DNA from 3 places in the Neobacillus sedimentimangrovi genome. Region 3 is predicted to be linked to each of the others. Evidence: riboswitches for the same ligand, from Rfam matches in the RefSeq annotation. Region 3 holds a riboswitch; each other region holds the start of a gene.
The links. A riboswitch is a leader RNA that binds a small molecule or an ion and turns the genes downstream of it on or off. The one in region 3 is predicted to bind thiamine pyrophosphate.
Positions count from the first base shown of each region.

Region 1: it holds a riboswitch for thiamine pyrophosphate, as region 3 does, so the genes downstream of both, GZA11_RS01310 (acetylornithine deacetylase) here and GZA11_RS08845 (thiamine phosphate synthase) in region 3, are expected to answer to the same signal.
Region 2: it holds a riboswitch for thiamine pyrophosphate, as region 3 does, so the genes downstream of both, thiT (energy-coupled thiamine transporter ThiT) here and GZA11_RS08845 (thiamine phosphate synthase) in region 3, are expected to answer to the same signal.

Region 1 is NZ_JAAFZF010000001.1:256,347-261,264, reverse strand. Features, by position in the region: gene thiM (hydroxyethylthiazole kinase) at 1-28, shown strand, start outside; gene thiD (bifunctional hydroxymethylpyrimidine kinase/phosphomethylpyrimidine kinase) at 21-833, shown strand; gene thiE (thiamine phosphate synthase) at 830-1,483, shown strand; gene thiW (energy coupling factor transporter S component ThiW) at 1,579-2,097, shown strand; TPP riboswitch at 2,101-2,209, shown strand; gene GZA11_RS01310 (acetylornithine deacetylase) at 2,273-3,583, shown strand; gene tenA (thiaminase II) at 3,620-4,291, shown strand; gene GZA11_RS01300 (ABC transporter ATP-binding protein) at 4,266-4,918, shown strand, end outside.
Region 2 is NZ_JAAFZF010000045.1:3,262-8,179, forward strand. Features, by position in the region: gene GZA11_RS13185 (GNAT family N-acetyltransferase) at 1-442, opposite strand, end outside; gene GZA11_RS13190 (histidine kinase N-terminal domain-containing protein) at 558-1,706, opposite strand; TPP riboswitch at 1,847-1,953, shown strand; gene thiT (energy-coupled thiamine transporter ThiT) at 2,065-2,652, shown strand; gene GZA11_RS13200 (alpha/beta-type small acid-soluble spore protein) at 3,327-3,533, opposite strand; gene GZA11_RS13205 (hypothetical protein) at 3,875-4,117, shown strand; gene GZA11_RS13210 (ABC transporter ATP-binding protein) at 4,153-4,918, opposite strand, start outside.
Region 3 is NZ_JAAFZF010000021.1:5,582-10,499, forward strand. Features, by position in the region: gene GZA11_RS08835 (ABC transporter permease) at 1-1,133, opposite strand, end outside; gene GZA11_RS08840 (hypothetical protein) at 1,853-2,122, opposite strand; TPP riboswitch at 2,565-2,673, shown strand; gene GZA11_RS08845 (thiamine phosphate synthase) at 2,761-3,357, shown strand; gene thiO (glycine oxidase ThiO) at 3,432-4,541, shown strand; gene thiS (sulfur carrier protein ThiS) at 4,551-4,754, shown strand; gene GZA11_RS08860 (thiazole synthase) at 4,756-4,918, shown strand, end outside.

The sequences.
Region 1 (4,918 bases), on a different contig from region 3:
ATTACAAGGAGCTGATTTAAATGTTTAAGGCATTAACAATTGCTGGTTCCGACAGTGGTGGCGGTGCAGGAATTCAGGCGGACCTAAAAACATTCCAGGAGTTACAAGTTTTCGGTATGTCCGCGTTAACCGCAGTGACTGCTCAAAATACATTAGGTGTTCACGGAGTTTATCCAATGACAGCGGAGGCAGTTTCTCAACAGATCAAAGCCATCGGTGAGGATATGGGTACGGATGCCATTAAAACTGGAATGTTGTTTAATGCTGAAATCATAGAAGCTGTCTCTGAGCATCTAGTAAGATATCAATGGAAAAATGTGGTGGTAGATCCCGTTATGATTGCTAAAGGAGGCGCCTCTTTACTTCAACAGGAGGCCATTTCAGCTTTGAAAAAATATTTATTACCTCGTGCTTTGGTAATAACACCTAATATTCCGGAGGCCGAGGTGTTGACCGATATGTCTATTCGAACTGCGCAAGATAAAAGGGAAGCGGTAATGAGACTGTTTGATTTAGGGGTGAAAAATATTGTCCTTAAAGGAGGACATGATGAAGATCCTTCAGAATCAGTCGATTTACTATTCGATGGTAAAGAATTTTATACATTTTCCAGCAAACGAATTTCGACGAAAAATACGCACGGAACCGGTTGTACGTTTTCTGCTGCAATAACCGCTTGGTTGGCGAAAGGTTTATCTGTATTGGAGGCCGTGACAAAGGCAAAAGAATTTATTCAGGCTGCTATCGAAGAGGAAATTGAAATTGGCCAGGGACATGGACCTACAAACCACTGGGCGTATCGAAAAAGGAATAAGGTGTTGATTGACTCATGAACCATTTAAGAGAAATGCTAAAGGTTTATTTTATTATGGGAAGTACCAATTGTTTTAAGGATCCACGAGAAGTATTAGCAGAAGCTATCGACGGTGGGATCACCATGTTTCAATTTCGGGAAAAGGGTGATGGAGCGCTGACTGGAGTTGAAAAGTTTAATCTGGCAAAAGATCTACAATCTTTGTGCCGGAAGAATCAAATCCCTTTTATTGTTAATGATGATATTGAACTAGCACTTGCCCTGGATGCTGATGGTGTACACATTGGGCAAGAGGATGAACCAGCAAGTGTAGTAAGGGAAAAGATAGGAAACAAAATCTTGGGCGTTTCTGTACATTCAATGGAGGAAGCATTAGCTGCTTTAAAGGATGGTGCAGATTATTTTGGAATTGGCCCGGTTTTTCCGACAAAAACAAAAAAAGATGCAAAACCATCACGCGGGACAACACTCATTGAAGAACTAAGAAGAAAAGGTTACAGCACCCCAATTGTAGGAATTGGTGGTATTACAACCGAAAATGCTTCAACTGTTATGGCGGCAGGAGCTGACGGAATATCTGTCATCTCAGCTATTAGCCATGCGAGTTCACCATACCAAGCTGCAAAAATCTTAAGGAAAAGAGTGGAGTCAGTAGAAAAGGTAATATAAATTGGCAACAAGCTGAGGCTGACTAAATTTTATTCGATTACAGAAGCATGTAGCCAATACATTAGATATTTGAGTATGAAAGAGGCAAAAAATAGATGAACAACACATATAAGCTGACATTGACTGCCATGATGATTGCAATTGGAACACTTTCAAGTAGTTTAATTGTGATCCCGATTGGATTTACAAAAATTTTCCCAGTACAACATTTCTTAAATGTGTTATCAGCTGTTCTATTAGGACCTTATTATGCTGTCGCTCAAGCGTTTGGCGTGTCTCTACTAAGAAATCTTATGGGAACCGGTTCTGTTTTTGCCTTTCCAGGTAGTATGGTTGGAGCATTGTTAGCAGCACTACTATTTTGGAAAACTAGGAAACTATTTATGGCATTTTTGGGAGAAGTAATCGGAACGGGAATTCTTGGAGCCCTCCTTTCTTATCCGATTGCTACATTATTACTTGGGCAAGAAGCAACTTTGTTTGGATTTATTCCTCTTTTCATTTTTAGCTCTTTTGCTGGAGCCCTGCTTGGGTTTATCATTTTAGGTATTTTCTTAAAGAAAAATGTCTTGTTTTCTACTAAAAAGGACATTGTCCAGCATGATAAAAATTAAATAACGAAACACTAGGGGTAGCCATATTGGCTTGAGATGGAACAATTGAATTTCCGAACCCTTTGAACCTGATCTGGTTTATTCCAGCGTAGGGAAGTGGCTAGCTATTTTGTAACCCGCTCCCTATCTTCATATAGGTGAGCGGGTTTTTCATTATTGATTAAGGAGGAAGAACATGTCCATCGTTGTAAATCAATTGGCTGAAGCAATTTCGCAAGAAGTCGAAGCTAGAAAAGATGAATTAATCAACTTGTTAAGTAAACTTATTGCATTCCCGACCGTGAGTCCTCCCGGACGGAATACCACAGAAATTCAGGAATTTATTAAAACCTATTTAGAAAATTTAGGTTTTCAGACGGATATGTGGGAAGTTTATCCTGGTGATCATAATGTTGTCGGTATTTTACAGGGAAAAGACTCAAAAGAATATAATAGCTTAATTATCAATGGACATGTAGATGTAGCCGAAGTTGGCGATGATTCGGAATGGAGTTCATCCCCATTTACTGCTAGAATTACAGATTCTTATGTTTATGGCAGAGGGACTTCAGATATGAAGGGAGGCATTGCTGCATCCTTAATAGCTATTAAACTTTTAAAAGAACTTGGCATCACTTTGCAGGGAGATTTGCAATTTCAATCTGTGATTGGTGAAGAAGTTGGTGAGGCCGGCACCTTATCTTGTTTGGAGAGGGGCTATACAGCCGATTATGCTGTAGTGGTGGATTCAAGCAATTTACATATCCAAGGCCAGGGTGGAGTCATCACAGGTTGGATCACCATTGAAAGCAAAGAAACTTATCATGATGGAATGAGAAGAAAAATGATCCATGCAGGTGGAGGTGTAAATGGGGCAAGTGCAATTGAAAAAATGATGAAAATTATCGCTGGCCTTCAGGAACTTGAACGTCATTGGGCGATAACGAAACGCTATGAGGGGTTTCCTCCAGGAACAAATACCATTAATCCTGCTGTTATTGAAGGTGGTAGACATGCGGCATTTGTCGCTGACAAATGTTCCTTATGGATAACTGTTCATTTTTATCCTAACGAGGATTATGAAGACATAATCCAGGAAATTGAACAGCACATCATGGCTGTTGCAGCATCTGATCCTTGGCTTCGGGAAAATCCACCGCAATTTGTTTGGGGTGGAAAATCAATGATCATTGACCACGGAGAAGTTTTTCCTTCGTTAGAGTTGGATCGGGATCATCCTGGTACACGTTTATTAGTCGAATCTTACGAAAAAATGATTTATCAAAATCCAATTGTGGGAATGTCGACAACGGTTACGGATGCTGGCTGGTTAGGTCGTGCAGGTATTCCAACGTCAATCTTTGGTCCGGGCAAATTGGAGGATGCACATGCCGTAAATGAAAAGGTCGAAATACAGCAATTGTTAGATTTTACGAAGGTGTTGGCCGTCTTTATAGCTGAGTGGTGTAATACCCGTAAGCAAGGGGAGAGGAATGACTCAAATTAGATTGGATACGAATGATGGAAAAGGAGGATGATAGTTATGAAATTTTCATATAGGCTTCATGAAAAAGTAAACGGGATATGGGATAAAACACATGAGCATCCGTTTGTTGTCGGGTTAGGTAAAGGAGATCTTCCTGTCGAATCATTTATTCGTTATATGAAACAGGATTATGTGTTTCTTATCGATTATTCAAAATTATTTGCGTTAGGTACGGTAAAAGCCAAAAACATTGAAACGATGGCGGCTTTTGCAAAACTACTCCACGAAACATTGCACGGTGAAATGGACCTACATCGGGCCTATGCAAAAAGATTTGGTATAACCGAACAGGATCTTGAGAATACGAAACCAACACCTATCAACTTGGCCTACACTCGTTATATGTTAAACGTTGCTCAAAATGGTTCTCTTGAAGAATTAATCTCATCCCTCCTTCCTTGTATGTGGAGCTACTGGGAAATTGGCAAAAGGTTGGTAGAAACTTATCCAGATTCGATTAACCATCCTTTTTATGGGGATTGGGTGAAAATGTACTCATCTGAAGAATTTGGTTCTTTAGCACAATGGCTAATCGATTTAATCGATCGTTTGGCAGAAGGTAAACCAGAACGAGAGTTGGTTGTCTTAGAGGAACACTTCCTAACCACATCTAGGTTTGAATACATGTTTTGGGATATGGTTTATGACGGGGGTGATTGGCCTGTCTGATTCATCCATTCTTCGTATTAAAGATTTGAGTTTTTCGTTTGACGGTAAGAGCAAACCTATTTTTTACCAACTTTCTATGGATGTAAAGGCTGGTGAATTTGTTTCTATCATCGGTCCAAGTGGAGCAGGGAAGAGTACTCTTTTTAAATTAATTAACGGTTTACTTGAACCTGATGAGGGGGAAATCCAGATTAAAGGAAAAAAGTCCGGCTCACGATTAGGAAGTGTTGGTTATATGCCACAGAAAGATTTCCTGCTTCCATGGCGGACCGTATTGGAAAATGTGGTGCTTCCGTGTGAAATTCTTAAAGAAGATTGGAGAAAGAAATTGCCGGTAATTCAGGAATGGTTATCCCGTTTTGATCTTTCTCAATATGAAAATGCTTATCCAGATGAATTGTCTGGTGGAATGAGGCAGCGTGTAGCATTTTTAAGAACTCTCATGACTGGCAGGGATCTATTATTATTAGATGAACCATTTGGTGCACTTGATTCTATGACAAAACGGAACATACATAGTTGGCTATTAGGTTTGTGGGGAGAATTAAAAAAGACAGTATTGTTTATCACCCATGATTTAGAAGAAGCGATTTTATTAAGTGATCGAATTTTTCTAATAAAAGATGG
Region 2 (4,918 bases), on a different contig from region 3:
CTAATCTTTCGGGAATTGCTCTGCTTTTATGGTTGTTGATCCCACAGCGAATTTCAATCCTGTTTAATCCTAGCTCGAAGAAAGCATACCTTAGCAGAGCTTGAACAGATCTTGTAATAATACCATGCCCCTCTGCTTTTTTCGCTAGATAATATCCGATACTTGCCATTTTGTTATACCAGTCAATTTGATGAAGACCAATGGAACCGACAAGTTCTCCTCTAAAAAGAATTCCAAGATTGCAACCAGTGTTCTCAGAGAATTGAGTAAGCCAAACAGGTATAATGGACATTAATTGATAGGGGGAAGTAATGCTGTCAACCCAAGGAAGCCATTGGCGTAAGTGCCCACGATTTTTCTCAAATAGCTGATAAAGTTGTTCGGCATGCTGTATTTGAAACAGTTGAAGCTCAATTTCATGATCAACTTTTAATGTAAACATAAGGGCAAAACTCCCAATCTTTTTTACTACAGCATATGCAATCAGAAATGATCGTGTAAATATAACATTTAGATGAAAAAAGATCCCAATTTGTAAAGAGGGATCAGACTTGTACCTATATTCGCTGTTCTATTTCAGGAGATGAAATATTAATCGGTAGTGCTATAGAAAATGTTGTCTTTTCAGGGGAAGAATCACAAGAAAGTGTCCCTTTATGTTTCTCAATAATTTCTTTACAAACAAACAATCCGAGGCCTGTTCCAAGTTTTTTTGTTGTAAAGAATGGTTCAAAAATCGATTCTCTTAATTCTTCGGGAATCATTGGTCCATTGTTTGAAACAGCAATCATTAGGTTTTGATTATGTATACTGCTAATGATTTCAATGGTTGGATTCGTGTTGTTATGATGATTTAATACATCAATTGCATTGAAAATAATATTAATAATTACTTGGCGAATTTCATCGGCATAACCATAAAGTGTAACATCGCCTAATAATGACTGCTTAATTTTTACTTTACTATCTAAAATGCTAGGATATAGGAAATTTAACACTTCATCTATTAGTTTATTAACTTTGAAATATTCCTTCTCTTTTCCTATCAGTTCTTTTTTTGATAAAAGTAAGAACTGTGAAATTCGGAAGTTTAGCTGATCTAATTCACTTGAAATAATTTCTAAATATTTCATGTCTGGATAATCAGCTTTAAGCAATTGAATAAATCCTTGGATAGAGGTTAGAGGGTTGCGAAATTCATGAATAAAGCTGGATGTCATTTGTCCTAGTAAAGTCAACCTATCCTGGTGTGTCGAATCAATAAACATATTTTTTTCTTCAATAATTTTGTTTTTTGCTTCAGTATAATACGAAACGGCATAGTATAAGAATTTATCAAAACAAAAGTTGATTTTATTCATTGTTTCCTGCAGCTCTGATAATGGAACATCTAGCTGACTGATACAACTATAGAGAACAGTTCTGCCAAGGCTGACATTATATACGAATTCGCCTATGTTAATGTCGGCTTTTACTCTTTCTTCTGAAATTTCATTAGCGAGTTTTTTTACGATTTTTAATATTTCGTCTTCTGAGCGTTGATAAATATTCAGAATAACATGAAATAGGGATTTAGCGTTCTTGGATATTTTGGTTTTAAAAGGGTCATCTTCTGACACAATAATTTGCCTTTCCCATTCTTTCAGTAGCTTCTCCTCATTTTTCTCAAAATAAGTCATTAATTCTGTTTTTTCACCCGTAAACATGTTGTATCCCCCTATGGAAATAACTAATTACTTACATAATTCGCTGAAGGAAAGAAAAAATCCTTTTTTTTTATTAAAATCCATAAGGATTCTTGTCAAGAGATTAAAAGAATAGTATATTCGTTATGGTAACAATTGAATAGTTCCACAAGGGGGGCTGCGACATGCGGCTGAGAGTGAATGTTCGAGTTCTGACCCTTTGAACCTGTTAGTTAGCACTAGCGTAGGGATGTGGATTTGCCGGTTAAAATATAGCAATGCAGACAAATCCTTTCGTCTTGCATTGCTTTTTTTGTTAATAAATGCAAAAACATGTGGTCTAGGAACAAGATTTATACATTTATGAGGGGGACTAAGTATGGACAAGAAAAGGAGTAATACTCGATTTATGGCTGAAGTGGCCGTATTTTCTGCACTTGCCTATTTATTGGATTTAGCAGCTAATATTCTTTCATTAAAGATTTGGCCACAAGGTGGTTCAATTTCTATCGCAATGGTTCCTGTATTCTTGATAGCGTACCGCTGGGGAATAAAAGGTGGTTTATTAACTGGATTTTTACTGGGACTTCTACAATTCATAATTGGTTTTGCACAAATCTACACGATTCTTCAAGCAATCATAGATTATTTTATCGCCTTTACTGTAGTGGGATTTGCTGGTGTTTTTGCCGGATCCGTTAAAAAAGCACTAGAATCAGGGGATAAATCGAAATGGATGGTTTATGTTGTGGTAGGAACATTTGTAGGAAGCTTGCTTCGCTATTTTTGTCATGTCATATCTGGAATTGTCTTTTTTGGTGAATATGCCCCTGAAGGCCAGCCGGTCGCCGTTTACTCATTGCTATATAATGGAACATACATGCTTCCAAGTTTCATAATCAGTGCAATAATCGTCGTTCTGGTTATTGCAGCCATGCCTAAGCGAATGGTTGTTCAGGAACATTAATAGGGAGAATGAGGGTGCTCAAAGGTTTCAACTTTAATGGGCATCCTCCTTTTGTTTTACTCTGAATCTTGTCTGAATATTATAGGGAGCCAATGATAATAATATGTAAAATTTAAAAAGCTGGGCTAAAAATGTTTTTTTTAAGTCCTTATAGGGCAATGTCTTTTTTAAGATAAGAGAATTTATTTTTGACTGTCTTGATATGTTTATTGAAAGAACAGAGGCTATTATTCCCAAGAAAAATTTAAAGATTTTAACCTTTATTATAATCTTAATTCCTTTAAAGTAAATGTTCACAAAATGTTCATGTTACGTTATATATGGCGTGATTTTTATCACTGGAATAAATCACAGGTTATGGTAGTTTATAGATATTTATTAAAGAAGATGGGGTGGGTATCGATGTCAGATTACTCTGTTGTACTTGCAATCGGGAGTATTTTAATACTTACATATTATATTGGTTATACCATATTAAAAGCATAGGCTGCGGGCAATGTGTCCGCAGTTTTTTTATTCTTAATTTATAGTGATAAATGGTGATGAATTTAAAAAACGATACTGTTAGACGAAACGAGGAAGGGGATAGTAAAAAATTAAGGAGAATGAAAGCCCCCTCAAAATGGAGGGGGCTAAGCCATATTATTAATTTGTATAATGTGTTTTACTTTTTCTTAGCGTTGAAATCCGCCGCCAAGTTGAGATTCAGCCATTTGTACTAGACGTTTTGTGATTTCTCCACCGACAGATCCATTTGCACGAGAAGTTGTGTCAGCGCCAAGAGTTACACCAAATTCTTGAGCAATTTCATATTTCATTTGTTCAAGTGCTTGTTGTACTCCTGGTACTAAAAGTTGGTTAGAGTTGTTGTTGTTAGGCATAGTAGTTAACACTCCTCTTAATAAGTTTGGGGTTAGTATGGAATTGAACCATATTATAAGCCGCCTTGGCCTAACCCATATTATTAATGATTTTTTTACTAGGAAAACTTTACCATCTAGCAAATAAAGGAGCTGATTGTTTTGTTAATTGGATGATCTGCAGTATGATGACGATTTCCTTTCAACCATCAATTTTTTGTTTTTTTGCTGTTTGTATTCTTTATTATGATTTATTTCTAAGGGCTTATTCGATTGTTGGGTTTGGTAATTTATTCCCAGTAATAGAGGCAATCCATTAACACAAACTAAGGATATATTCTAAAAATAAAGGGTGATTTGATATGTCCATCTGCCCGGTTTGCAATGGATTAAGGGAAGTATATATATTATGTACCAACTGTGGAGAACCTATGTTGGAAAGCGGTAGGCTTCAAGATTATTACGATGATTATAGCCCATATATGGATATTGATTTAATGAAAATGGAGGATGGATTTACGGACACCTATTCTGGCCATAAATGTCCACATTTGTATCGCTGTCCAGCGTGTGCAAATGAAGAAGTGATGTTTATTAGAGAATAAAACCCCGTTCCAAGGAACAGGGTTTAAATCGAATTTTACATTTCACTAGATGGACGTACGCGTACTTCTGTATCTGCATCGAAGAAATGAGCTTTGTTTAAATCAAAAGCTAATTCTAATGTTTCGCCAGGTTTTACATCGGAACGTGAATCAAGTCGGGCAACAAACTCTTGGTCATCGATGCTTGAATAAATCATTAATTCAGCTCCTGTTAATTCTGCAACATCAACTTGAGCATTAATTTTTGTACCGGATGAGGCTTCAATGAAAACTGGTTCATCGTGTATATCTTCTGGACGGATTCCAAGGATCATGGATTTGCCAACATAACCTTGTTCGCGAAGATATTTCATTTTTCCTTCAGGAACTATAATTGAATGATTGCCTATGATAAATTTGCCATCATCTAATTTGCCATTTAAAAAGTTCATAGCTGGTGATCCGATAAAACCTCCAACAAAAACGTTTTCCGGTTTTTCATATACCTCTTTTGGCGCCCCTACTTGTTGAATGACGCCGTCTTTCATGACAACTAATCGAGTGGCCATAGTCATCGCTTCAGTCTGGTCATGGGTTACATAAATTGTCGTCGTATTTAAGCGGCGGTGAAGCTTGGCAATTTCAGCACGCATTTGAACACGAAGCTTGGCATCAAGGTTTGATAATGGCTCGTCCATTAAGAAAACTTTTGCATCACGGACAATGGCACGGCCAAGTGCTACACGCTGGCGCTGACCGCCGGAGAGAGCTTTTGGCTTGCGGTTTAAGTAAGGTTCAAGACCAAGAATTTTTGCAGCTTCT
Region 3 (4,918 bases):
AAGAGAACAATTAGTAGAGCAATCCAATCCATACTTATTAAGCCAAACATTCCGTAAGTAGCAAATATTGAGTCTTTTTTTAACCAAAAGCCGTATCTATTGAAAGCGGTTATCACAAATAGTATGACTAGATTAATAGAAAACAATATTCCAAAATAACTATAAAAAATTGCTCTTAGTTTTGAATAACTTAATCCGACTAATAAATTGATTGTAAAATCTTTTATCATCAAACGAATGCTTACCAAAGTATTCCAGATAGCTAGACAAACAATGATTAGTAGCAAAATAAAGGTGATAATACAGATAATTTTTAATGAATCAAAATAAGAATCTTCAAAGTAATTAAAATTTTCTTGTTGATTAAAAAAGTTAAATTTTAAACCTAGATTTTCCTGGATAAGTTCACTTAAATTCGTTGCTTTCTCTTTTGTCGAATCAAGAAGCACCATGTCCATCAAACCATTAACGAGGAGGTCAAGACCTGCACTTTGAATAAATTCTTCGTTAATAGGTAGAAAAATCGAAAAATTAAAATAATTTTTTGAATTAGGAGCATAAAAATTAGAACGATGAGTATTCTTCTCCAAGACCCCTTGAACTTTTAAATTGACTAATTGTTGGGTGACAGGATCTGTAATCTCAATATATGACCCTACAGGATATGTTGTGGCCAGACCTGCACCTACTAAAACAGGTATTTCTTCTTTATTAAATTTATAGTTGAAGTTTAAGTGGTTTCCTTGAGATAATCTAAATTGATTTATCTTATAAGCCTCTTCATTGATATAATTGAAAGAAACTTCCATCTTATATTTATTATATAATGAAGTGACAAAACCATCGACTTGCATAGCATAAGTATAATTGTTGTTTAAATATTCATATACTTTTTTTGTATCATCTATTTCAATTCTATCAAAATCAGCTTCACTATTTGGGTCTAGATTAGCAATAAAAGTTCCTTCTTGATTCAGAGTTTCTATTTCTTGATAACCTTGAAAAGTTGAAATAATTGAACGAGCAGCAGTAAAAGAAAGATAATTAGCTAAAAAAAGTAATATTATCATACCTAAAACAAGTGTCCATCTTTTTAAAAATATTCTAGTTATAAAAAAATGTAAAATTTTCATTCTTTTTTCACCTGACACGCACTAAATAGTATATATATAATAAAAATAAAAACTAAGTAAAGATTGCTGGTTACATTCAGCCCTAAATAGAAGTTTAATGAAAGTGAGAGTAAAAAACTAAACACTAAAATAGCTATACTATTCAAGATATATCGGATTATAATATTTACCATCGTATCTCCTACAAGTATTCGGCAGAATATTTCTGTTTTCCTACGATTTAAAAATTGATAGTGAAATACTATTATAATAAATGTAAGAAAAATATTTATAATAAGTTGATAATCTGTAATACTTTCCAAAAAAGACTTTAAAATAGAAGAACCTTCTAAATTCAACGTTTGTACATAAATACATAGTAAGTTTGAAGCAAAACAGATTAGATAGATAGCAACCGCCTCAAAAACGTCGAAAAATCTAAATAAAGAATATTTCATAAACTACTCCTTAAAGATGGCATCTATAAATTTAATAGTATCACCTTTTAATAATACCTACTACGTAGCTGTAAAAACAATTAGTTATTATTCATAATTAAAGTAATGCGGTACTTTATAAGATTTAAAAGTCGATAACATTATTTCTAATTAAAATCGGGACCTGTAGAAAAACACCTATCAGGCCCCAACGATTTCCTATAATTCATTAATAATTAAATCTCATAGATATTTCATTAAATTTTGTTAAGCGAATATTTAAAAAAATCAAACCCAGAAAAATTATTTAAGTGGTCCACGCTTCCAAGAAAAATACGTAGTATACTTGTCTCCCCATCTTAAATCGTCCCAAACAGAACCTGTAACTTTGCCGTTATAGGCTGTTTTACTCAGTAAAGTTCTACCATCTCGTGTATATTTAAACGAAGTATATTGATATTTTGACTTACTGTAATTCCAGGCGGCACCATTATATTTAATTTGGAAAGATTCTTCAGAAGAGGCTCCACTAGTTGAATCTCCGAAAGTTGCCCCAAACAAAAATACTAACATAATTTAACATAATTTCCATCAAAATGCAAAAACTTTAAAAATTATAATAACACCAATTGATTTTACGGAAAAATATAATGTTATAACGGAAATGGTTCACGGATACAGTGGCAGAGAAAGACTACCATGTATCACTTACAAAAAAGGAATCGAATTTTTTAAAGGATATAATTTATAATGTCAAACTGAATTATATTGCCTTTGATATAGCTAATAAAAATATTATTTCATACGATGCTTTTCAAAATGCCCACGATAGTAATCGGTAAGAATACCTAAGAAACAAAAGACGCAAACGGCGGCGGTTTAAAATTAGAGATAAACCACCATTCAAACATTGTAAAATAGATAAATAGGAAGAAAAAACAAGGAAACAAGTGACAGGCATTATTCAATGTGTTACGATGGATAGCGTAGGAATTATGACAAATAAATACGTAAATAAATCCGCTAGAGGTGCCTTTATAAAAGGCTGAGATCGAAGTGTTACTTCGGGACTCTATGAACCTGATCTGGTTAATACCAGCGTAGGGAAGTGGAAAATGGGATCGTTGTATGCATTATTCACAGCCACTTTCTTACAAAAGAAAGTGGCTTTTTATTTTCCCTCTAGCGGTATCTATCTGAAAACTGGGGGGATGAACATAAAGGAGTTACATATTATTTCCAATGGCAAAATGCCGATTGAACAATTACATGAGATTTTAACGGATATACATCCCTATGTCACCATGATTCACTTACGGGAAAAACAAAAGTCAGCAAAAGAGCTTTTTCAAGCTGTTGAGCAGTTAGCTAAAGACATTCCACTTTCCAAAATTATGATTAATGACCGCGTGGATGTCGCCGTTACGGCAGGAACGGCCGGTGTTCAATTAGCTGGGCACAGTTTAGATGCCGTTCATGTAAAAAAAGCTTTTCCTCTACTAAAAGTAGGGGCCTCCATCCATTCCTATGAAGAAGCCCATCAAGAGGGGGCAGATTTTCTGCTATACGGCCATGTTTTTCCATCCAAATCAAAGCCTGGCCTGCCTCCTAAAGGACTGGAGGAATTAACCAAGTTATCCCAACTCAACATCCCGGTTATTGCCATCGGCGGGATCACACCAGAAAATACTCCGCAGGTACTTCAAGCTGGGGTAGCTGGTATTGCGGTGATGTCAGGAGTTTTAGATTCCTGCAACCCGCTCGATGCCGTAAAAGCGTATACAATGGCCTTACATAAACAATCGTAAATGGATAAATCAGAAAGTTCTTGGTGTGTATCAATTAATCCTTTCTTATTAGTGAAAAAATGGAGATGGAATTGATGAAAAAATCATTTGACACAGCCATTATCGGAGGAGGAGTGAATGGGACCTCCATTGCCTTCGAACTGGCCAAAAAAGGACGAAAAGTTATTCTACTTGAAAAGCAACAAATAGCCGCTGAATCATCCCGTGCCGCAGCCGGAATGCTGGCAGCCCAAGCGGAGATTGAACAAGATGGCCCGCTTTTCCAGCTAGCATTAAAAAGCCAAAAGATGTTTACCTCGCTTTCACAAGAATTATTGGAATACTCCGGCATTGATATTGAGTTCGTCCAAAAAGGGATGCTTAAAATTGCCGAAACCGAAGATATCGCACATGAAGTTCAACAACAAGTCCTCTTTCAAAGAAAGTGGGACCATGAAATTCGATGGCTCGATTCCCATGAAATCAGGGAGCTGGAACCAGCGCTATCTCCTACTGTAGCCGGAGGGATGTACCTCCCAAATGATGGACATGTACATCCGGAAAAATTAACGAAAGCCTTTGCGAAAGCTGCCCTCCATTTTGGAGCAGAGATTCACGAACATACGGAGGTCCTCTCCTTCATCTATGATCAAGGCAAAGTGAAAGGCTTAAATACTTCAAATGGGATCATTCATTGTGAGCAGGTTGTCATCGCGGTAGGTGCCTGGGCTAACAGACTGATAAAGGATCTTCCTGTGTTTCCGGTAAAAGGCGAGTGCTTTTCTGTGAAAGTGGATAAACCAATCATCAACACAACTATTTTTTCAGATAAGCGCTGCTATCTCGTTCCAAAACGAAATGGAGAAATATATATTGGAGCGACGATGATTGAAAATTCTATTGATAAGGCCGTCACACCTGGGGGAATAGCCTCATTAATCGAAAGAGCGGTGAAGCTCGTACCAGAAATCAGGGACGCCACTTGGGAACGGGTGTGGTGCGGTATCCGGCCGCAAACCAATGATGGAAAACCATACATTGGTGAGCACCCTGAATATAAGGGAATTTTTGTGGCAACCGGACATTTCCGCAACGGAATCTTATTAAGTCCGATAACTGGTAAACTTGTAGCCGATTTGTTGGAAGGCAATACGACTGAGCTTTCAGCCTTTCGCCTCGATCGACATCAACCATCCGTAATGTAGGAGGTAAAAATGAAAGTTGCATTAAATGGTGAATCTGTACAATTACCGGAACATGTTACGTTTGTTTCCGATGTACTCAAACATTATAACATCCATGAGAAAATCATCGTCGTAGAAGTAAACGGGAAAATACTTTCTCGTTTAGAACATGAGAATACTAGATTAGCAGATAATGATCGAATTGAAATAGTTCATTTTGTAGGAGGCGGTTGATATGTTAAAAATTGGTCCATATTCTTTTCAATCCCGATTATTACTTGGAACAGGAAAATATCCAAACTATGAAATCCAAAAAAATGCCGTTGAAATCTCTGAAGCAGAAATCTTAACCTTTGCCGTCAGACGAATGAATATTTTTGAACCAAGTCAGCCGAACT